3 regions of the Telluria sp. LT1R51-2 genome follow, and region 1 is predicted to be linked to each of the others. Evidence: predicted binding sites of a transcription regulator. Region 1 holds the regulator's gene; each other region holds the start of a gene.
What was found. Region 1 encodes sigma-54, which starts transcription at its own class of promoters, with help from an activator protein. Its sites were predicted from a motif close to TGGCANGNAANCTGCTTT; they were not measured.
Positions count from the first base shown of each region.

Region 2: the regulator sigma-54 is predicted to act here: its motif matches at 3,924-3,941, upstream of glnA (type I glutamate--ammonia ligase).
Region 3: the regulator sigma-54 is predicted to act here: its motif matches at 3,129-3,146, upstream of AC56LH_RS00055 (TorF family putative porin).

Region 1 is NZ_JCASIM010000002.1:225,072-232,449, reverse strand. It holds gene AC56LH_RS19240 (KpsF/GutQ family sugar-phosphate isomerase) at 1-182, shown strand, start outside; gene AC56LH_RS19235 (KdsC family phosphatase) at 182-718, shown strand; gene lptC (LPS export ABC transporter periplasmic protein LptC) at 724-1,329, shown strand; gene lptA (lipopolysaccharide transport periplasmic protein LptA) at 1,375-1,923, shown strand; gene lptB (LPS export ABC transporter ATP-binding protein) at 1,920-2,675, shown strand; gene AC56LH_RS19215 (RNA polymerase factor sigma-54) at 2,690-4,174, shown strand; gene hpf (ribosome hibernation-promoting factor, HPF/YfiA family) at 4,249-4,605, shown strand; gene AC56LH_RS19205 (enoyl-CoA hydratase/isomerase family protein) at 4,704-5,780, shown strand; gene AC56LH_RS19200 (DUF5694 domain-containing protein) at 5,866-6,936, shown strand; gene AC56LH_RS19195 (DUF1579 domain-containing protein) at 7,028-7,378, shown strand, end outside.
Region 2 is NZ_JCASIM010000001.1:464,060-471,437, forward strand. It holds gene AC56LH_RS02125 (TAXI family TRAP transporter solute-binding subunit) at 1-1,183, shown strand, start outside; gene AC56LH_RS02130 (CocE/NonD family hydrolase) at 1,255-3,228, shown strand; gene AC56LH_RS02135 (rhodanese-like domain-containing protein) at 3,230-3,685, opposite strand; gene glnA (type I glutamate--ammonia ligase) at 4,004-5,419, shown strand; gene AC56LH_RS02145 (DUF4124 domain-containing protein) at 5,616-6,131, shown strand; gene glnL (nitrogen regulation protein NR(II)) at 6,128-7,228, shown strand; gene ntrC (nitrogen regulation protein NR(I)) at 7,294-7,378, shown strand, end outside.
Region 3 is NZ_JCASIM010000001.1:7,965-15,342, forward strand. It holds gene AC56LH_RS00040 (ABC transporter permease/M1 family aminopeptidase) at 1-1,851, shown strand, start outside; gene AC56LH_RS00045 (DUF1579 family protein) at 1,873-2,391, opposite strand; partial or broken gene AC56LH_RS00050 (accessory factor UbiK family protein) at 2,705-2,938, opposite strand; gene AC56LH_RS00055 (TorF family putative porin) at 3,222-3,956, shown strand; gene glnK (P-II family nitrogen regulator) at 3,976-4,314, shown strand; gene AC56LH_RS00065 (ammonium transporter) at 4,329-5,729, shown strand; gene gshA (glutamate--cysteine ligase) at 5,903-7,204, shown strand; gene gshB (glutathione synthase) at 7,293-7,378, shown strand, end outside.

The DNA of each region.
Region 1 (7,378 bases):
ACGTGCTGATTCGCGACGTCATGCACGCCAATCCGCGCAGCGTACGTCCCGAGCAGCTGGCCGTCGACGCGGTCGCCGTGATGGAAGAATTCCGCATCAACCAGATGCTCGTGATCGATGAGGCGGGCCAGCTGGTCGGCGCGCTGCACATCCACGACCTGACCCGCGCAAAGGTGATTTGATGACTATTCCCGTATTGGCCCACATCGAGCGCGCCGCGCGCATCAAGGTCATGATCTTCGACGTCGACGGCGTGCTTACCGACGGCAGCCTGACCTACGGCCCCGATGGCGAAGTGACCAAGACCTTCAATGTGCTCGACGGCCTGGGCATCCAGATGCTGAATAAATCCGGCGTGCAGACCGCGATCATCAGTGCGCGCCTGTCGCCGATCGTCGTCCGGCGCGCCGCCGACCTGGGCATCTCGCATGTCTACCAGGGCAACCACGACAAGCGCATCGGCTTTGCCAATCTGCTCGAGGCCACCGGCTTTACCGCCGACCAATGCGGCTACATCGGCGACGACGTGATCGACCTGCCGCTGTTCGCGCGCGTCGGTTTTGCCGTCGCCGTGCCCTCAGGTCATCCGGACGTGCAGCACCGCGCGCATTACGTGACCAAGAACGGTGGCGGGCGTGGCGCGGTGCGCGAGATCTGCGACCTCGTCATGCGCGCGCAGGGCACCTACGACCAGGCGCTCGCGCCGTATTTCGCCTGAGCGCCATGGCCACACTCGCCTCCAACAAACGCACCTCGCATCGCTGGAACTTGCTGGCGATGATCGTGATCGGCGTGTTCTTCGCCTTCGGCAGCTTCTGGCTGCTGCAGCTGATGCAGGGGACTAACATCGATGCGCAACTGGGCGGCCCGCCCGACGAGCCGGATTACATCGTCGAGAACTTCTCGTTCGTGCGGATGACGCCCAACGGCCAGCCGAGCTACGTGGTGTCGGGCAAGCGCCTGGCCCACATCCCGCAAGGCGACGTGTCGAATGTCGACCAGCCCCTCATGCGCGGCGTCGAACCGGGCCGTCCACCGATGACGGTGGTGGCCAAGAGCGCGCGCATCTTCCACGAAGAGCACCGCGTCGAACTGTTCGGCGACGTCGATCTGCAGCGCCCGAAGACGCCCGCCAGCGAAGCGCTGCGCGTGCGCACGTCGGCCATGACCGTATTGCCCGACGAAGAAATCGTCAAGACCGACCAGCCGATCGACATGGAGCTTGGCGCGTCCAGCCTCAAGGCCGTCGGCCTGGTGGCCAACAATGCGACCATGCAGATGAAATTGTCCGGCCGCGGCCGTATCGTCTATCCGCCACGCCAGCGCTGAAGGCCACCAGCCATGCGCGCGTGTTAACCCAGGACCAGCACCATCATGAAAAAACTTTTTGCTGCCGCTTTCTTGTCACTCCTTTCCTTGAGCGCGATGGCCGAAAAGGCCGACTCGCTCAAGCAGGCGGCTCTCGAATACGATAACGGCGACCTCGATGGCGTCGCAGGCGTGCGCACCTTTACCGGCAACGTGATCCTGACCCGCGGCACGCTGCTGGTCAAGGCCGAACGCGCGGTGGTCAGGGATACGCCCGAAGGCTACATGAGCGTGACGCTCACCGCGGCCAACGGCAAGCCTGCCACGTTCCGCCAGAAGCGCGACGGCGGCCCGAACCTGTGGGTCGAGGGCCAGGCCGAACGCATCGAATACGATGAGCGTACGGAGCTGGTGCGCTTGTACTCGAACGCCATCGTCAAGGAACTCGAAAACGACCGGATGACCAACCAGATGACCGGCCCGTTCATTTCGTACGACAACCGCAAGGAAGTCGTCGCCGTGCGCAATGACGTCAGTGGCGAGAGCAAGGTTGGCGGCGGGCGCGGTACGCTGATCCTGGCGCCCAAGCGCACGCCGGCCGGAGGCACGCAATGACGGCCTTGAACGATCGCAGCACGCTGGTCGTCAAGGGCCTGCAGAAAAGCTATGGCAAGCGCCTGGTCGTGCGTGACGTGTCGCTGGATGTCGAATGCGGCGAGGTGGTGGGTTTGCTGGGCCCGAACGGCGCCGGCAAGACCACCTCGTTCTACATGATCGTGGGCCTGGTGCCGTCGGATGCCGGCTCGATCAGCATCAACGGCACCGACATCACCAGGATGCCGATCCATCGCCGCGCGGTGCTCGGCCTGTCGTACCTGCCGCAGGAAGCGTCGGTGTTTCGCAAGCTGACGGTGGAAGAAAACATCCGCGCCGTGCTCGAACTGCAGAAGGTCGACGGCAAGTCGCTGACCAAGGCGCAGATCGGCGAGCGGCTCGACAACCTGCTGGCCGATCTGCAGATCGAAAAGCTGCGCGAGAACCCGGCGCTGTCGCTGTCGGGCGGCGAGCGACGCCGCGTGGAGATCGCACGCGCACTGGCCACCAATCCTCGCTTCGTGCTGCTCGATGAACCCTTTGCCGGTGTCGACCCGATCGCCGTGATCGAGATCCAGCGCATCGTGCGCTTCCTCAAGGAGCGCAAGATCGGCGTCCTGATCACCGACCACAATGTGCGCGAGACGCTCGGTATCTGCGACCGCGCCTACATCATCAATCAGGGCGCGGTGCTCGCATCCGGCCGACCCGACGATATCATCGCCGACGAGTCGGTGCGCCGCGTGTACCTTGGTGAACATTTCCGCATGTAAGCCATACTCAATTGATGAAACAGTCCCTTCAGCTCCGCACTTCGCAGCACCTGGCGCTCACGCCACAGCTGCAGCAATCGATCCGGTTGCTGCAGCTGTCGACGCTCGAACTGCACCAGGAGATCGAGCAGATACTGGGCGATAACCCGCTGCTCGAAAGGCTCGACGACCCGCTCGATCATTCGGTGCGCTTGCTGGCCGATGGCGCCATCAACAATGCGCCGGCACCGGGCGAGGCGCCGCCGGCGCCGGGCCAGCAGGCCGAAGGCGAGGGCAGTGCACCGGCCGAGGGCGAGGGTGCTGAAGGCGGCGCGGTCGATGGCGACCGGCCCGACAACGAGTGGAGCGAAAGCAGCGGCGCGTCGTCCGGGAGTAGCAGCAGCGACGACGAAGACGGCCGCCCGCAGCTGGAGGCATGCGCCATCACGCTGCGCGAACACCTGATGGAACAGGTGCGCGAAACGCTGCTGTCAACCCGTGACCGCGCACTGGCCGAACTGGTGATCGACGCGCTTGACGACAACGGCTACCTGGAAGAACCGCTCGACGACATCCACGCGCGCCTGCCCGAAGAACTCGACGTCGACCTGGACGAACTGCGCTGCGCGCTGGCGATGGTGCAGAGCATGGACCCGGTGGGCGTGGGCGCGCGCAGCGCGGCCGAATGTCTGGCGCTGCAGATCCGGCGCATGCCGGGCGTGCCGATGGTGACGCGCCGCATGGCACTGAAGATCGTCGAAGGCTACCTGACCTGGTTCGCACAGCGCGAATACAGCAAGCTGAAAAAAGCGCTCGATTGCGATGACGAAGACCTGCGCGAAGTGCAGGCCGTGGTCCGCCAGTGCAATCCGCATCCGGGCGCGGCGTTCGCATCGAACGTGTCGGATTACGTGGTGCCGGACGTGATCGTGCGGCGCGCCAAGAACGGCTGGGCGGTCACGCTGAACCAGGACGTCATGCCGCGCCTGCGCGTGAACAGCCTGTACGCCACGATGCTCAAGCAGGGCCGCAGCGAGAGCCAGATGGGTGCGCAGATGCAGGAGGCGAAGTGGCTCATCAAGAACATGCGCCAGCGTTTCGACACGATCCTGCGTGTGGCCGAAGCGATTGTCGAGCGCCAGCGCAACTTTTTCAGCCATGGCGCGGTTGCCATGCGGCCCCTTGTTTTGCGCGAGATAGCTGATACACTAGGTCTGCACGAGAGCACGATCTCTCGTGTCACAACCCAGAAATACATGCTGACCCCGCACGGCATGTTCGAGTTGAAGTATTTCTTCGGTAGCCACGTTGCCACCGAGGCGGGAGGCGAAGCATCCTCAACGGCAATCCGTGCGCTCATCGCACAATTGACAGGAGCAGAAGACCCTAAGAATCCATTATCCGACAGCAAGATCGCGGAAATGCTCGGGGAACAAGGCATGGTCATTGCGCGCAGGACGGTCGCAAAATACCGTGAAGCGCTCAAGATCCCCCCCGTCAGTCTCCGCAAAGCCTTGTAACAACGCCGCTCATACAGTCTGTGCCTTCAGCTCCTGTGTGGTGCAAGCGACGTGACATCTTCAAAGGAGTGTGTATGAACCTCACCATCAGTGGTCACCATCTCGAAGTAACCCCTGCCATCCGTGAATACGTTCAGAATAAGCTGGAACGCATTATTCGCCATTTCGATCAAGTCATAGATACCCACGTCTTCCTGGCCGTCGATAACCTCACCGAAAAAGAAAAAAGGCAAAAAGCTGAAATCAATGTCCAGGTGTCGGGCAAGACCCTGCACGTGGCGAGCGTCGCGCAAGACCTGTATGCCGCGATCGACATGTTGATGGATAAACTGGATCGACAAATTCTGAAGCACAAGCAGATGCTGAAAGACCATAACCGCACAGCGATCAAACGCCTGGACGTCGACGAAGCAGACGTCGCTGCCGCCTGATCGAGCGCAGGTCACCACCGCCAGGGGCGTCTTTTCGGGACGCCCTTTTTGCATCCCGCTGCCGGTAAAATACGTGTTTCCTTTCGATGGATCACGCCATGTCCGAACACGTCCTGACCCGCATCGCCAACCGCACCGGCATCATCACCCTCGACCGTCCCAAGGCGCTCAATTCGCTGTCGCTGGACATGGTGCGCGCACTGACCGCGATTCTGCTCGACTGGCAGCGTGACGCCGCCGTCGATGCGGTCGTGATCACCAGCAGCAGCGAAAAAGCACTGTGCGCGGGCGGCGATATCCGCTTCTTTCACGAGGTCGGCAACGCCTCGCCACAAGGCGGCAGCGCACTGCTCGAAGATTTCTTCACCGAAGAATACGCGCTGAACCACCTGATCCACTTTTATCCGAAACCGTACATCGCGCTGATGGATGGCGTGGTCATGGGCGGCGGCATGGGCATCGCGCAGGGCGGGCCCGATTGCGGCCTGCGCATCGTCACCGAGCGCACCAAGATGGCGATGCCCGAGGTGAATATCGGTTTGTTCCCCGATGTCGGCGGCAGCCATTTTTTGTCGCACGCGCCGGGGCAGTTGGGGATGTTTTTGGGCTTGACCGGCCTGACGATCGGCGCGGCCGACGCACTGTACGTGGGCCTGGCCGACGTGTTCGTGGCAGTCAGCGACCTGGCGGCCTTGCAGGCGCTGATCGAAGCGACGCCGGGCGCGCATCTGCCGGCGGCAATCCGCGCGTTCGCCACGGCGCACGCCGGCGAAAGTGAATTGCAGGCCAATCGCGCGCGCATCGATGCGCACTTCGGTGCGGACTCGGTGGCAGCAATCATGGCGTCGCTCGCGGGGGACGACGCGCCATTCGCGCAGAAGGCATTGAATGCGATGCGTCAGCGTTCGCCGCTGATGATGTGCGTGACGCGCGAGCTGCTGCTGCGCGGCGCGTCGCTCGATGTCGCCGACTGCCTGCGCCTGGAGCGCTCGCTCGTGCGCCGCAACTTCGAGCACGGCGAGGTGCTCGAAGGCGTGCGCGCGCTCGTGATCGACAAGGACAATGCGCCGCAATGGAATCCGCCATCGCTCGACCTCGTAACCGAGGCGATGGTCGCGCGCTTCTTCGCGCCGGTGTGGCCGGCGCATGCGCATCCGCTGCGCCATCTCGCATAAGCTTCTTCATGCATATCCGTTTGCGCGTGACTTTTCGCGCAGGCGGTGCAAACATCGTGGCTTCATGAACCGATGAGGAGCCCCGATGCGCATGACCGCCTTGCTGCTGTCGATGACCTTGTGCGGCAGCGCCGCCGCCCAGGCCTGGCAGCCTGACTTCAATGCGAGCGCATTCAAGGGGCCGGCCTCCGGTGCTGCCAACGAGGTGCTGGTATTGGGGTCGCCCCATCTGTCGCAATTGCCCAAAACCTTCCAGGCCGCCAGCCTGACGCTATTGAACGAGCGCCTGGCCGCATGGAAGCCGCAGGCGATCGCGATCGAGGCGGTATCCGGGCCGCAGTGCGACGTCATGCGACGCTACCCGGTCCGCTACAAGGACTCGATCGATTCCTATTGCCGGGATACTGCACCGGCGCGGCTGGCCACAGGGCTGGATGTCGCAGCGGCGACCGAGGCCGCCGAGGCCTTGCTGGCTGCATGGCCCGCTGCGCCCACACCCGCGCAGCGCCGGCGCCTGGCGGGGTTGTTCCTCGCAGGCGGCGAGGAGGCATCGGCGCTGGTCCAGTGGCTGCGCCTGCCCGAGGCCCAGCGCCGTGCCGGTGATGGTCTGGACGCCGCACTGGTCGGCGTACTCGTGAAGCTGGAAACCAGGCGCGACGAAAGCATCATGATCGGTGCGCGTCTGGCTGTCCGGCTCGGCCTTGAGCGCCTGTACGCGATGGACGACCATACCGCCGACAGCGCGTCTGAAGACCAGAAGGCGTTTGGCAATGCGCTGATGAAAGCGTGGGACAACCCTGCCACGAAGCAGCGCGCGGCGGTGGACAAGGCGCAGGAGGGCTTGCTGGCCAGTGCCGAAGGCGTGCTGGCCTTGTACCGCGCCGACAATGCACCTGGCCAGGGGTCTCTGGTCTACCGCAGTGACTTCGGCGCGGCGCTCAACGAGCCGTCAGCACAGCGCTTCGGCCGCCAGTACGTGGGTTACTGGGAAACGCGCAACCTGCGCATGGCGGCCAATATCCGGGACGTGCTGGGGATGCGGCCCGGTCAGCGCATGCTGGTTATCGTCGGCGCGTCGCACAAGGGGTATCTGGAATCGTATCTGCACCAGATGCATGATGTGCGGGTCGTGGATGCGGGGCTGGTGCTGAGGTGATGAGGCGCCATGTTGATGTCGGCGGCGGTTATCCGTGGTCGGTGGCGATGAGTGTGCAGGCCGACAGACCATCTATCATTCAGGGAGTGGCATGGCACTGGAACTGATGAGTTCAGCACCGACTGACTTCGATTTTGTTATTGGGGATTGGGTTGTCAGGCATCGGCGGCTCAAGGAACGCCTGTCAAACTGCAATGAATGGGTTGAATTTGATGGTGAAATGTCGACCCAAAAAATTCTGGGTGGCTTCGGTAACCTTGAAGACAACATCTTGCGCCTGAATGACGAGATCTTTCGCGCTATCGCGTTACGCTCCTACGATCAGAGCACGAAGAAATGGTCGATCTGGTGGCTTGACGGTCGTCTTCCGAGTCAGATCGACGTTCCAGTGGTAGGCGAATTCATTGATGGCGTTGGTACGTTCTTCGCCAACGATACTTTC
Region 2 (7,378 bases), on a different contig from region 1:
TGGCAAGCAATATGCCAGCGTGCTGGCGCGCGACGATATCAAGGTCACGCTGCGCGGCACGCTTGGCTCGCAGGACAATCTGCAGCAGTTGCTGGCCGGGCAGGCCGATGTCGCGTTCGTGCAAAGCGGCTCGACCGACGACAAGAGGGGCAGCGCCGACAGCATCGAGCGGCGCGGCCTGGTGTCGCTGGGCAGCCTGTTTACCGAACCCGTGTGGCTGTTCGTGCGCGACGAAGCGAAGGTCACGCGCCTGACCGATCTGCGCGGCAAGCGCATCAACCTGGGGCCGGAAGGCACGGGCGTGCCGCGCCTGGTGCGCCAGCTGCTCGATGCCAACAATATCGTGCCGGGCGCATTGACGATCAGCGACCTGGCCAACACGCCGGCCACCGTCGAATTGCTGGCCGGGCGCATCGATGGCCTGGTCTTCAGCTCGGCGCCCGAAGCGCCGCTGATCCAGATGCTGCTGCAAACGCCGGGCATCCGCCTGTTCGACTTTTCGCAGGCCGAGGCCTATACGCGGCGCCTGCCGTTCCTGACGCACGTCGTGCTGCCGCGCGGGATCGTCGACCTGGGCCGCAATATTCCGAACCAGGATTACCACCTGATCGCGCCGACCGCCACGCTCGTCGCGCGCGAGGAAATCCATCCGGCGCTGGTGGGCCTCTTGGTCAAGGCGGCGACCGAGATCCACGGCGGCGCCGGTTGGTTCCAGCAGCAGGGCCAGTTCCCGTCGCCGAAGTACACCGAGATCCCGGTCGCGCCCGAAGCGGCGCGCTACTACCGCGACGGCCCGCCGTTCATGCAGCGTTACCTTCGGTTCTGGCTGGCCAATCTGGCCGAGCGGCTGTGGGTCGTGGTGGTGGCACTGACGGCGCTGTTGATTCCACTGTCCAAGATCGTGCCCCCGATTTACGTCTGGCGCGTGCGCTCGCGCGTGTACCGCTGGTATGGCGAACTGCGTGCCATCGAACAGTCGCTCGAGGAGAGCGGGACGGACGCCACCGACGCAGTGCGCAAGGAGTTGCTGGGCCGGCTGGACGGGCTGGAAGACCGCGTCAACCATATCTCGGTGCCGCTGGCCTATGCCGACGAGCTGTACCGCCTACGCAGCCATATCCACCTGGTGCGCGAGCGGGTGCGCGGCGTGCACGAGGAGCAGGCGGCGCAGCCGTTGGCGTGATCATTTCTCTTTGAAATTGGCCGGGGAATCCCATTACACTGGCGTCCCCAGTCATCTCTTCGAAGGCCGTCATGATCCGCCGCACGCTTCCCGCCCTTGTTTTCGGCTTCTGCCTTGCCGCTGGCCTCGCCAGCCCGTCTGCCGCGATTGCTGCGGACAGCGCCAAAGACAGCAAGCGCCCGACGCGCGAAGCCTATACCAAATACGAATACCGGATCCCGATGCGTGACGGCGTGCAGCTGTTCACGGTCGTCTACGTGCCGAAGGACAGCTCGCGCAGCTACCCGTTCCTGATGCAGCGCACCCCGTACAGCGCCGGCGTGCGCGCCGAAGGCGAACTGCGCTACGGCGTGGACTGGCTGCCGGAGTCGCTGGGGCCGTCGCGCGAATTCGAGGAAGCGGGCTACATCTTCGTGAACCAGGATGTGCGCGGCCGCTACATGTCCGAAGGGACGTGGCAGGAAATGACCCCGCACGGCAAGGGCAAGCTGGCAAAAGGCGAGGGCCGCGAGAGCGACGACATGCACGACACGGTGGCATGGCTGCTCAAGAACATCCCGAACAATAACGGCAAGGTGGGCATCTGGGGCATCAGCTACCCGGGCTTCTACGCCGTCGCCAGCGTCATCGATTCGCACCCGGCGATCAAGGCCGCCTCGCCCCAGGCGCCGATTGCCGACCTGTACATGGGCGACGATTCGTACCACGGCGGCGCCTTCAAGCTGGCCGCCAACTTCGACTTTTACGCGGCCTTCACGGCGGCCCCAAACCCAACCCCGCTGCCGAAAACCGGTAGCGAATTCGATTACGGCGTGGCCGACGGCTACGATTATTTTTTACAGCACCGCACGCTGGCGAATATCGCCGCCACGATGACCGACACGCAGCGCGAGCTGTTCATGCCGAACATTGAGCACGACACGTATGACAGCTTCTGGAAAGAGCGCGCCATCGGCCCGCACATCAAGAACGTCAAGGCCGCCGTGCTGACGGTGGGCGGCTGGTTCGATGCCGAAGATGCGGCCGGCCCGTTCATCGTGCACCGCGCGCTGGAAGCGCAGAACAAGGGCGGCAACCATGCCCTCGTGGTGGGTCCGTGGGTGCACGGCGGCTGGGCGCGTGGCGATGGCGCCCGGCTTGGCCACGTGAAGTTCGACGCAAAGACAAGCGAATGGTTCCGGCGCGAGGTCCAGTTCCCGTTCTTCGAGCAGCACCTGAAGGGCGTCAAGCCGGGCAAGACGCTGGCGCCGGTGACCGTGTTCGAGACGGGGTCGAATGTCTGGCGCCAGTACGACGCCTGGCCACCGAAACCGGCGAAGGCACGCACGCTGTACTTTGGCGCGAATGGCACGCTGGGCTGGCAGCAGCCGGCCGCGACAATGAGCACGGCCACGGGCGCCGGTTTCGACGAATACGTGGCCGACCCGGCGCGCCCGGTGCCGTACATCGGCTATCCGGCGCTGGGCGTGCCGCGCGAATACATGGTGTCGGACCAGCGCTTTGCCGCCACCCGACCCGACGTGCTGGTGTACCAGAGCGCCGTGCTGGAAGAGGATGTGACGGTTGCCGGGCCGGTCACGCCCAGGCTGTTCGTCTCCACGAGTGGCACCGACGCCGACTGGGTCGTCAAGCTGATCGATGTCTACCCGGCCAGCTTCCCGAGCCCGGCGGCTGAGCGGGGCGGCGATGTCGGGCCGCCTGCGGTGAGCCTAGGGGGCTTCCAGCAACTGGTGCGTGGCAATCCGCTGCGCGGCAAGTTCCGTAACAGCTATGAAAAGCCGGAACCATTCGTGCCGGGCAAGGTCGAGCCGATCAAGTATGAACTGGGCCAGGTGAACCATACCTTCCGGCGCGGTCACCGGATCATGGTGCAGGTGCAGAGCTCGTGGTTCCCGCTGATCGACCTGAATCCGCAAACGTTCATGCGCATTCCCGACGCCAAGCCGGGCGACTTCAGGAAGGCGACCCAGCGCGTGTATCACGCGCCAGGGACGGCCTCGGGGCTGGAGCTGATGGTGTTGCCGAACCCGGGTAGCGCCAACTAGCTCAGGCGCCGACCCACGGCAGGCCGGCGGTGCACCAGCCGCCGATCGTCTTGCGGTGGCCGTCGCCATCGCGGTCGCCTTCGAACCCTTCCAGGATGTCGAAGGCGTTTGCATAGCCGAGTTCGGTCGCCACGCGCGCGCTGTGGCGCGAGCGCACGCCCGAGCGGCACAGGAACAGCAGCACGTCGTCCTTCTCCGCCACCTGTTCGAGCTGCGCGCCGAAGTCGGGATTGGGCGCGCCACCCGGGTAGGTGGCCCACTGCACCGCCAGATGCTGCTCCTGGCCAATGGCGACGCGTCCCACCCAGTCGCGTTCGGCATTGGTGCGCACGTCGACCAGCTTGACGTCGGCACCGCTCTGCAGCAGGTCGAATGCTTCCTGAGGCGTGACTGCACCAGCGTAGGGCTGGCCAGCGCCACGCTGGCGCGCTGCGGTGAGAATTTGTTCTTTGGTCATGTTGGTAGTGCCCATTGTTGGTTCATCGTCTGCAATGCACCATTCCGGCGCGCAGCGTAGTGCGCCTATTTGGTGCAAGCACGTAGAATTGCTCTTTGCTGGTGCACATTGACACACAGGTAAATCTTTCCGGATGCCCCCGGTCGAGGCGATTTTATGGGTAAACTAGCCCATTGCCCAAGAACGATTTGCGCATGCCGTCATGCACATAAGTTAGCACCCTGGTTCGCAACGCAGTTGGCACAATTTGTGCTTCAACATGATGCAAGTTGTCGGTTCGCATAGACTGACATCCCTTTTTCAATTAGGAGATTCCGAATGGCAAAGTCCGCCGCAGATGTAATGCAAATGGTCAAAGACAACGAAGTCAAATTCGTTGATTTACGCTTCGCCGATACCCGCGGCAAGGAACAGCACGTCACGGTCCCGGTGTCGCACTTCGACCTGGACAAATTCGAATCCGGCCACGCCTTCGACGGTTCGTCGATCGCCGGCTGGAAAGGTATTGAAGCATCGGACATGCTCCTGATTCCGGATGCAAACACCGCCAATATCGACCCGTTCATGGAAGAGACCACGCTGTTCATGCAGTGCGACGTCGTCGAGCCATCGGACGGCAAGGGTTACGACCGCGATCCGCGTTCGATCGCCAAGCGCGCTGAAGCCTACCTGAAATCGTCGGGCATCGGCGACACCGCCTACTTTGGCCCAGAGCCGGAGTTCTTCATCTTCGACGCCGTGCGCTGGAAGCTGGACATGTCGGGTTGCTTCGTCAAGATCGACTCGGAAGAAGCATCGTGGTCGACCGACAAGGAATTCGAAGGCGGCAACAGCGGTCACCGTCCAGGCGTGAAGGGCGGCTATTTCCCAGTGCCACCAGTCGACTCGTTCCAGGACATGCGCTCCGAAATGTGCCTGATCCTCGAATCGATGGGCATCCCGGTCGAAGTGCACCACCACGAAGTCGCCGGCGCCGGCCAGAATGAAATCGGCACCAAGTTCTCGACGCTGATCGAGCGCGCCGACTGGACCCAGAACATGAAATACGTGATCTGGAACGTGGTCCACAGCTACGGCAAGACCGCAACCTTCATGCCAAAGCCAATGGCTGGCGACAACGGTTCGGGCATGCACGTGCACCAGTCGATCTGGAAAGACGGCAAGAACCTGTTCGCAGGCGACGGCTACGCAGGTCTGTCGGACACGGCGCTGTTCTACATCGGCGGCATCATCAAGCACGCCCGCGCTCTGAACGCGATCACCAATCCAGGCACCAACTCGTACAAGCGCCTGGTGCCAGGCTTCGAAGCCCCGGTCAAGCTGGCGTATTCGGCCCGTAACCGTTCGGCGTCGATCCGCATCCCGCACGTGGCGAACCCGAAAGGCCGCCGCATCGAGACCCGTTTCCCGGATCCACTGGCGAACGTCTACCTGTGCTTCGCAGCACTGATGATGGCTGGCCTGGATGGTATCCAGAACAAGATTCACCCGGGCGAAGCGGCAACCAAAGACCTGTACCATCTGCCGCCTGAAGAAGACAAGCTGATCCCGACGGTGTGCGCATCGCTGGAAGAAGCACTGGACGCACTGAACGAAGACCGCGAGTTCCTGACCCGTGGCGGCGTGTTCAGCGACAGCATGATCGATGCCTACATCGACCTGAAGATGCAGGAAGTCCAGCGCATGCGCATGACCCCGCACCCAGCCGAATTCGACATGTACTACTCGTCGTAATCGGTCCATCCAGGCTGGCGCGGATGTGCATCGCGCCAGCCTGGCGGGTAGAACAAACGCGGGGAAAGCCATGCTTTCCCCGCGTTTTTTGTTGCTTGGGGTTTATATTCCTTGGGGTATAGTCGGGCGCATCTACAATAGCGTGCCCTTGCGACCAACCGGGATGGGAATGACAAATAGTGTGTTTCAGGCCAGTGTGGCCGTTTTTACTGCCGTGTTTGCCTCAGTGCTGCTGTGCGCCAGTGCGCACGCGCAAATCTACCGTTGTACCGATGCCAATGGCCGGCCGCTGTATACCGACACCAAGGTCGGCAAGTGCCAGCTGATCGATACCGGCTACAGCGCGCCGCCGGCAGCCTCGGCCCCGATTCCTGCACCGCGCTCGGCCGGCGGTGGGGGCGGGTCATCCGCGTCGAATTCCGCCCCGAGTGCGGCCCCGAGCGCGGCCCAGTCGAACTTCCCGCGCGTGGACAACGTGCTGCAGCGCGCCCGCGACGACGACCGGCGCGAGATCCTGGGCGATGAACTGCGCCTGGAAGAACGCAAGCTCACCGACCTCAAGCGCGTCTTCAATAACGGCGAGCCGGAGCGCCAGGGCAACGAGCGCAACTACGCCAAATACCAGGAGCGCGTGGCGTCCATGCGCGAGGAAATCAACCGCAGCGAACGCAATATCGAAGCGCTCAGGCGCGAGATCGGCAATATCAGATGACCCTGCCTCCGATGGCCCCACCCGTGTACGACCCAGGCAACCCGGCCCGTTATGCCGGCCTGGACTTGCTTGCCTCGGCCGTGATGATGACGGGACCGGATGGCGAAGTGGTGTATGCCAACGCCGCCGCCGAAAACCTGATGGAGCTGTCGTTCAAGTCGCTGCAGCGCCATCGCCTGCCCGAACTGTTTACCAATGGCGCCGAGATTGGCGTGTTGATCACGCAGGCGCTGGTGCACCAGTACGCCGACCTGCGCCAGGACCTGACGCTGCAGCGCAGCGGGCGCGAACCGCTGCACGTGAACAGCATCGTCAGCGCCCTGGGCGATGGCACGGCGCTGATCGAGCTGCGCGAGAACGTGCAGCAGCTAAAGCTCGACCGCGAAGAGCGGCTGATGGACCAGAGCCAGGCCAACAAGGAGCTGATCCGCAACCTGGCGCACGAAATCAAGAACCCGCTGGGCGGCATCCGCGGCGCGGCGCAATTGCTCGAACTCGAGCTGCCGCCGCACCACCTGCTGGAGCTGCAGGAATACACGCAGGTGATCATCAAGGAAGCCGACCGCCTGCAAACGCTGGTCGACCGCCTGCTGGCGCCGCACCGCAAGCCGCACATCGTCGGCGACGTCAATATCCACGAAGTGTGCGAGCGCGTGCGCAGCCTGATCCTGGCCGAATTTCCGCAGGGGCTGTCGATCCGGCGCGATTACGATGCGTCGATTCCCGAGTTTCGCGGCGATATGGAGCAGCTGATCCAGGTGGTGCTGAACATTGCCCACAACGCCGCGCAGGCCGTCGCCGGGCGCATTGCGCAGGGCGACGCCGAGATCGTTTTGCGCACCCGCGTGGCGCGCCAGGTCACGCTGGCCAAGGTCCGCTACGGGCTGGCATTAGACTTGCATATCATCGACAATGGACCGGGCATCGCGCCCGATATCCGCGACCGCATTTTCTATCCGCTCGTATCCGGGCGTGACGGCGGGAGTGGCCTCGGGCTGACGCTGGCGCAAACGTTTGTGCAGCAACACCTGGGTGTGATCGAGTGCGAAAGCCGGCCTGGACTGACGGATTTCCGGATCCTGCTGCCCCTGCCATAAGCGGGAGACAGCGGACCGCACCGGCCAGTCCTTTATTGAATCCATGTTGCGGGAAGCACGAAACCATGAAACCAATCTGGATTGTCGACGACGATGCATCGATTCGCTGGGTCCTTGAAAAGGCCCTGGCGCGCGAAAGTCTGGAGACCC
Region 3 (7,378 bases), on a different contig from region 1:
GCGCTGGTGGGCGGCTGGATCTTCTACAACACCGTCACGCTGGGCCGGTACGAAGCGCAGAACGTGGCAATGGACAAGCAGGCCAGGTACGAAAAGACCTATCGCAAGTACAAGGACCTGCCGCACGTGAAGATCGTCGACGTGCGCGCCGCGGTGGACATCTACCCGGCCGAGCGGCGCGTGATGGTCAAGGGCCGCTACGTCTTCGAGAACAAGACCAGCCAGCCGTTAGATATGCTGCGCCTGCAGGTCAATCCGGACGTCGTGACCACGTTCGCCGGTCTGCCCGCGCACTCGGTGGTCCTGGACGACCAGGCGGCGGGCTTTCGGATACTCAAGCTCGCGCAGCCAACGGCGCCGGGCGCCCGCCTGGCGCTGGACTTCACGGTCGACGTGCGCCGCCCCGGTTTTTCCAACGCGGGCAAGGGCGACACGCTCAACCTGAACGGCACGTTCTTCAACAACCGCGAGTTCTTCCCGCTGGTCGGCTACCAAAGCGAGTTCGAACTACTGGACCGCAACGAGCGCCGCAAGCGCGGCCTGGGCGAACCGGAGCGCATGGCCAAGCTTGAGAACAAGGCAGCGCGCGTCAACACGATGTTCGGGGACGACGCCGACTGGATCAGCTTCGATACCACCGTCTCCACCAGCGGCGACCAGATCGCGCTGGCGCCGGGCTACCTGCAAAAGGCGTGGAAGGAAAACGGCCGCAATTACTATCGCTACAAGATGGACCAGAAGATGATGCCGTTCTTTGCCTACCTGTCGGCCGACTGGCAGGTCAGGAAAAGCGACTGGCATGGCATCCCTATCGAGATCTATCACGATCCGAAGCACGCCTACAACGTCGACCGGATGATCGCGGGCACGCAAAAGTCGCTCGACTACTTCACGGCCCAGTTCACGCCCTACCAGCACAAGCAGGTGCGCATCCTGGAATTCCCGAACTACCAGCGCTTCGCGCAATCGTTCGCCAACACGATCCCGTTCTCGGAAGCGATCGGCTTTATCGCCGACCTGCGCAACAAGGAGGACATCGACTATGTGTTCTACGTGACGGCGCACGAGATGGCGCACCAGTGGTGGGGCCATCAGGTCACGGCGGCGAATGTGCAGGGCGCGAGCATGCTGATCGAGTCGCTGGCGCAGTATTCGGCGCTGATGGTGATGGAGAAGGAATACGGCCCGCACAAAATGCGCCGTTTCCTGCGCTATGAACTGGACCGCTATCTCAGTTCGCGCGGCGCCGAAAAGATCGAGGAACTGCCGCTGGTGCGCGTGGAAAACCAGGACTACATCCACTACCGCAAGGGCAGCCTGGTCTTCTACCGCCTGCGCGACGAGATCGGCGAAGCGGCACTCAACCGCGCCCTCAAGCGCTTCCTGCAGGACAAGGGCTATCAGGAGGCGCCGTTTGCGACGTCCGCCGAACTGGTCGACTACATCCGCGCCGAAGCCCCGGTCGGCAAGCACGCGCTGATCGCCGACCTGTTCGAGCGCATCGTCTTCTACGATAACCGCGTGACCGAGGCAAAGGCCGTCAAGCGCGCGGACGGGCAGTGGGACGTGACGATGAAACTGCATCTGGCGAAGATGCAGGCCGACGGCAAGGGACAGGAAACGCCGCGCACCTATGACGAGGCCGTGGAGATCGGCGTGTTCGCACGCGCGAAGGATGCCAAGGAATCGGACGAGCGGGTGCTGTTATTGGAGAAGCGCGTACTGCGGGGCGAGAATCCGACCGTGACGGTGACCGTGAAGGAGCAGCCGTTCGATGTGGGTGTCGATCCGTACAACAAGCTGATCGACCGCGTGGCGCGTGACAACCGCAAGGAAGTCAGCGTCGATTGAAGCCCGCCGGTCCGGGCGCGCTCAGTCGCGCCTGAGCGCGTAGCCGGCGAAGTGCTTCCACGAGCCGTCCGGCTGCGCCGCATCGAGCGCGAACTGCCACGTCGAGGTGGCCGGATCGAAACGCCAGGTATTGCGAAACGGGCCGCTCGGGTAGGGAATGGTGAATGTGACGACGTTGCCGGTGATGTTGCCACTGCCGTGCGGGACCGAGTACTTTGCGCCGAAGCTGTCCATCCAGTGCGCGATGATGGTCTTGCTGGCGGCATCGTAGCCGACGAAGACGGCCGCTTCATACTGCGCGGGCACCTGCACGTCCTGCATGCGCAGCTCGGTGAATGTGCCGTGCAAGGCCGACTTGGCCACCATGCGGTAGGTGACCGGTTTGCCCCGCACATCACCCGTCATGGTCCAGGCGCCATCGAGCTGGCGCAGAATCTCGGGACGGACGTCACCACCGGCAGCGGTTGCCTGCGCGTGGATCTGGGCTGGTATGGCCAGCAGGGTACAGGTGGTGATCAGCGCGGCAAACTGTCGGGTCATCGTGGTCTCCGTAAAGACAACCAGTATAAGCCGGGATGCGCGTCAAAAGATGGCGACACGGGCGTGCCGCTACTGCCGCCGAGGCCACCCGCGCGAGGCGGGCTGGCCTGAGGACTGTTTAATGCTTGTCGAGCGTTGGCGGCACGACGATCGTCGGATCTTCCGGTGCGGCCGGGAATGGCGCGGTGGCCGATGGCGCGGCGCCCGGCATCGGAATCGCCGAGCTGCCCGAGGTCGGAAACGCGGCCGATGCCGAAGCCGCTGTCGCCGAGGTTGCCGATGAAGTTGCCGACGACGCCGTGGTGCTGCCTGCACCCAGCTTGGCTTCCAGCTCACTCACGCGCAGTTCGAGCGCCTCGAGCTTGCTGCGTGTCTTGGCCAGCACCTGGGCCTGGATATCGAATTCCTCGCGCGTCACCAGATCGAGCTTGGAAAAGCCCGACGTCATGGCCGCCTTCACATTGCGTTCAATGTCCTTGGCCGGGCCGCTCTCGAGCGCCTGGTTGATCTTGCCCTGCAAGTCGCTGAAGAAGTTGCTGTTACTCATATCGATTTCCCTTTCTGCCGAGGCCGCACGCTCCATGATGGTGCAATGTGACCTGATCTAGTGCGCCGAACGGCCGTCTGGGTGCCGTGTGCGGTCCGTTGTGTTGTAGCAAAACCGATGTGGGGCGTGTTTACCAAAAAAACAAGGACCTTTTTCCCGTTTGTAAGCTGGATATGAGCTGGCTATGAGCTGGCACGCATCCTGCTAAATAAAACGTAGATAAAGAACATCACAAGGATCCACAAGCAGTCATTTTTCATGTTGTTCATCAAGGGGGTTTGTCATGAAGTGCAAAGCAAAATTCAGCGCAGTTGTCCTGGCAGTGTCGGCACTTGCCAGCACGCAGGGCATGGCACAGGAACAACCCGCCGAACACCAGGTGAGCTACAACGCGAGCCTCACCAGCGACTACCGTTACCGCGGCTTGTCGCAAACAGCCCTCGACCCGGCCCTCCAGGGCGGCGTCGACTACGTACATGGCCCATCCGGCTTCTACGTGGGTACCTGGCTTTCCACCATCAAATGGACGAAAGACCTGGGCGGCGACGGCAATATCGAATGGGACGTCTATGGCGGCAAGCGCGGTCAGTTGAGCGACGCGATCAGCTATGACATCGGCGGCCTGTATTACTACTACCCGGACAATGGCCTGAACCCGAGCGCGAACACGTTCGAGCTGTACGGCAAACTCGGCTACGGCCCGGCCTACATCAAGTACTCGCACTCGACGACCAATCTGTTCGGCACCGCAGACAGCAAACGCAGCGGCTACCTGGACGTGGGCGCCGACATCGACGTCAGCAACGGCTTCATCCTGAACCTGCACGTCGGGCGCCAGAAACTGAAGAACAACAGCGCGTTTTCGTACACCGACTACAAGGTCGGCGTCACCAAGGACTTCGGCGTCGCCACCGTGGCGCTGGCGTGGCACAAGGCGAATACCGACGCCTACCTGAGCCCGGAAGGCAAGAACCTCGGCAAGTCCGCCGCCGTGCTGTCCGTCTCAAAAACTTTTTGATTGCAAAAGAGGCAATACCATGAAAATGATCACCGCCATCATCAAGCCCTTCAAGCTCGACGAGGTGCGAGAGGCACTGTCGGAAATCAACGTGCAAGGCATGACCGTGACCGAAGTGAAGGGTTTCGGTCGCCAGAAAGGCCACACCGAGCTGTACCGTGGCGCCGAGTACGTCGTCGACTTCCTGCCCAAGATCAAGATCGAAGCCGCCGTCGACGATGCCATCGTCGACCAGGTCATCGATGCGATCCAGGGCGCTGCCCGCACCGGCAAGATCGGTGACGGCAAGATCTTCGTGGCCGACCTGAACCAGGTCATCCGTATCCGTACCGGCGAGACCGGCAACGACGCACTGTAAGAGGGAATGTTTTCATGAAGCGTATAACTACAACGATACTGACCGCCTTGCTGGGCCTGGGCGTTGCCCTCCCGGCCATGGCGGCGCCGTCCATCAACAAGGGGGATACGGCCTGGATGTTCGTCGCCACGCTGCTGGTGATCCTGATGACCATTCCCGGCCTGGCGCTGTTCTACGGTGGCCTCGTGCGCGCCAAGAACATGTTGTCGGTGCTGATGCAGGTGATGATGGTGTTTGCCCTCGTGATCGTGCTGTGGTGCCTGTACGGCTACTCGCTGGCCTTCACGCAGGGCAACGCGTTCATCGGCGGCTTCGACCGCGCTTTCCTGCAAGGCATCTGGGATCCGGTCGCCGGCAAGTTCGCGATGGCCGCGACCTTCAGCAAAGAGACGATGATCCCCGAATTCATCTTTGTCGCCTTCCAGGGCACCTTTGCAGCGATTACCTGCGCGCTGATCGTCGGCGCCTTTGCCGAACGCGCCAAGTTCGCGGCCGTGCTGGTGTTCGTCGTGCTGTGGTTCACCTTCGGCTACCTGCCGGTTGCGCACATGGTCTGGTTCTGGGCAGGTCCTGACGCCATCACCGACGCTGCCTCGCTGCAGACCGTCACCGCAGCTGCCGGTTATCTGTGGCAGCAGGGCGCGCTCGACTTCGCGGGCGGCACCGTGGTGCACATCAACTCGGCCGTGGCCGGCCTGGTGGGCGCCTATGTGATCGGCAAGCGGATCGGTTACGGCCGTGAATCGATGGCGCCACACTCGCTGCCGATGACGATGGTCGGCGCATCGCTGCTGTGGGTCGGCTGGTTCGGCTTCAATGCTGGCTCGGCGCTCGAAGCGGGCGACGTGGCGGCACTGGCGTTCCTGAACACGCTGCTGGCCACCGCCGGCGCGACCCTCACCTGGGTGCTGGGCGAGTGGATCTTCAAGCACAAGCCATCGATGCTGGGCGCTGCATCGGGCGCCGTGTCGGGCCTGGTCGCAATCACCCCGGGCGCCGGCTTCGTCGGTCCGATGGGCGCGCTGGTCATCGGCCTGCTGGCCGGTATCGTCTGCCTGTGGGGCGTGACGGGTCTGAAGCGCCTGCTGCGCGCCGACGATTCGCTCGACGTGTTCGGCGTGCACGGCGTGGGCGGTATCCTGGGCGCGATGCTGACCGGCGTGTTTGCGTCGCCGGCACTGGGCGGGCAGGGCGTGTGGGATTACACGACCAATGCGATGAACACGAGCTACTCGATCGTCGGCCAGCTGTGGATCCAGGCCCATGCGATCGGCGTGACTGTCATCTGGTCGGCCGTCGTTGCCTTCATCGCCTTCAAGCTGGTGGATATCGTGATCGGTCTGCGTGTGCCGGAAGAAGAGGAACGCGAAGGTCTGGACATCACGAGCCACGGCGAGTCGGCTTACCGCTACTGATCCGCTCAGTCGCCGGTTGTCCCTGAAAACGTCGTCTCCGCACAAGCGGGGACGGCGTTTTTTGCATTCTTCGCATTGCCCTCGCATTGCCCTTTAAAATAGCCTGACCAACCCCATATGCGATTCCCAACTTAAATTAACAACAAGAAGCGCACAACAAGGACGTCCAATCAATGGTTCCGCACCTCGCCACCGCCCAGACCGGTCCCTTGCTGGACCTGGAAAAGAAAATCCTCGAAGCCACGCCTGCCATCGAGCGCTGGTTCCGCCTCGAGTGGCAGGAGCACACGCCGCCATTTTATTGCTCGGTCGATCTGCGCAATGCCGGCTACAAGCTCGCGCCGGTGGACACCAATCTGTTCCCGGGTGGCTTCAACAACCTGGCCAGCGAAATGCTGCCGCTGACGGTACAGGCGGCCATGGCCGCCGTCGACAAGTATTGCCCCGACGCGCGCAACCTGCTGCTGGTGCCGGACGCCGACCGCCGCAGCCCGATCTACCTGCAGAACGTCGCGCGCCTGATGCAGATATTCCGCCAGACCGGCCTGCATGTCCGCCTTGGCACGTTCTCGCCCGACATCACCGAGCCGACACCGCTGGCGCTGCCGGACGGCAATATGCTCGTGCTCGAGCCGCTGGTGCGTTCGGCCAATGGCCGCCGCGTCGGCCTGCCCGACTTCGACCCGTGCACCATCCTGCTCAACAATGACCTGTCGGGCGGCATTCCGTCGATCCTGGAGAACGTCCACGAGCAAGCCTTGCTGCCGCCGCTGCACGCCGGCTGGGCGCTGCGCCGCAAGAGCAACCACCTGAAGGCGCTGGACGAAGTGGCCAAGAAGTTCGGCAAGCTGATCGACATCGATCCGTGGCTGGTCAACCCGCTGCACAGTACCTGCGCCGAAGTCGACCTGCGCGAGAACGTTGGCACCGAAGCACTGGCCGACGACGTCTCGGCGCTGTTCTCGAAGATCAAGAAGAAGTACAAGGAATACGGCATGAAGGAGCGCAAGCCCTTCGTGATCCTCAAGCCCGACGCCGGCACCTATGGCATGGGCGTCATGACGATCAAGGACGCGAGCGAAGTGCGCGACCTGACCCCGGCCCAGCGCGCGCGCATGTCGGTGGTCAAGGATGGCGTGGCCGTGACCGATCTGATCATCCAGGAAGGCGTGCCCACCTTCGAATCGATCGACGACGCCGTCGCCGAACCGGTCGTCTACATGATCGATCGCTATGTCGTGGGTGGCTTCTACCGCGTGCACGCCGAGCGTGGCATCGACCAGAACCTCAATGCGCCCGGTTCGCAGTTCGTGCCGCTGGCGTTCGCGCAGCAGCACGCGATGCCCGATCCGAAAGCCAAGCCGGGCACCGCCGCGCCCAACCGCTTTTACGTGTACGGCGTCGTCGCGCGCCTGGGCATGCTGGCCGCATCGCTGGAACTCGAACGCACCGATCCGAATCCGGAAGTGTACTGACGCACTGCGTCCGGCAAACCTCGGGGCTTGGTCCGCGAGGTTTGCCGATTCGGGCTAAAATCAAGGTATTACATCGATTGGACGCCCCATGAAAATCGCTTTTCTCGCCGACCCGCTGTCCGGATTCAAGATTTACAAGGATTCGACCTTCGCCATGATGCGCGAAGCGGCCCG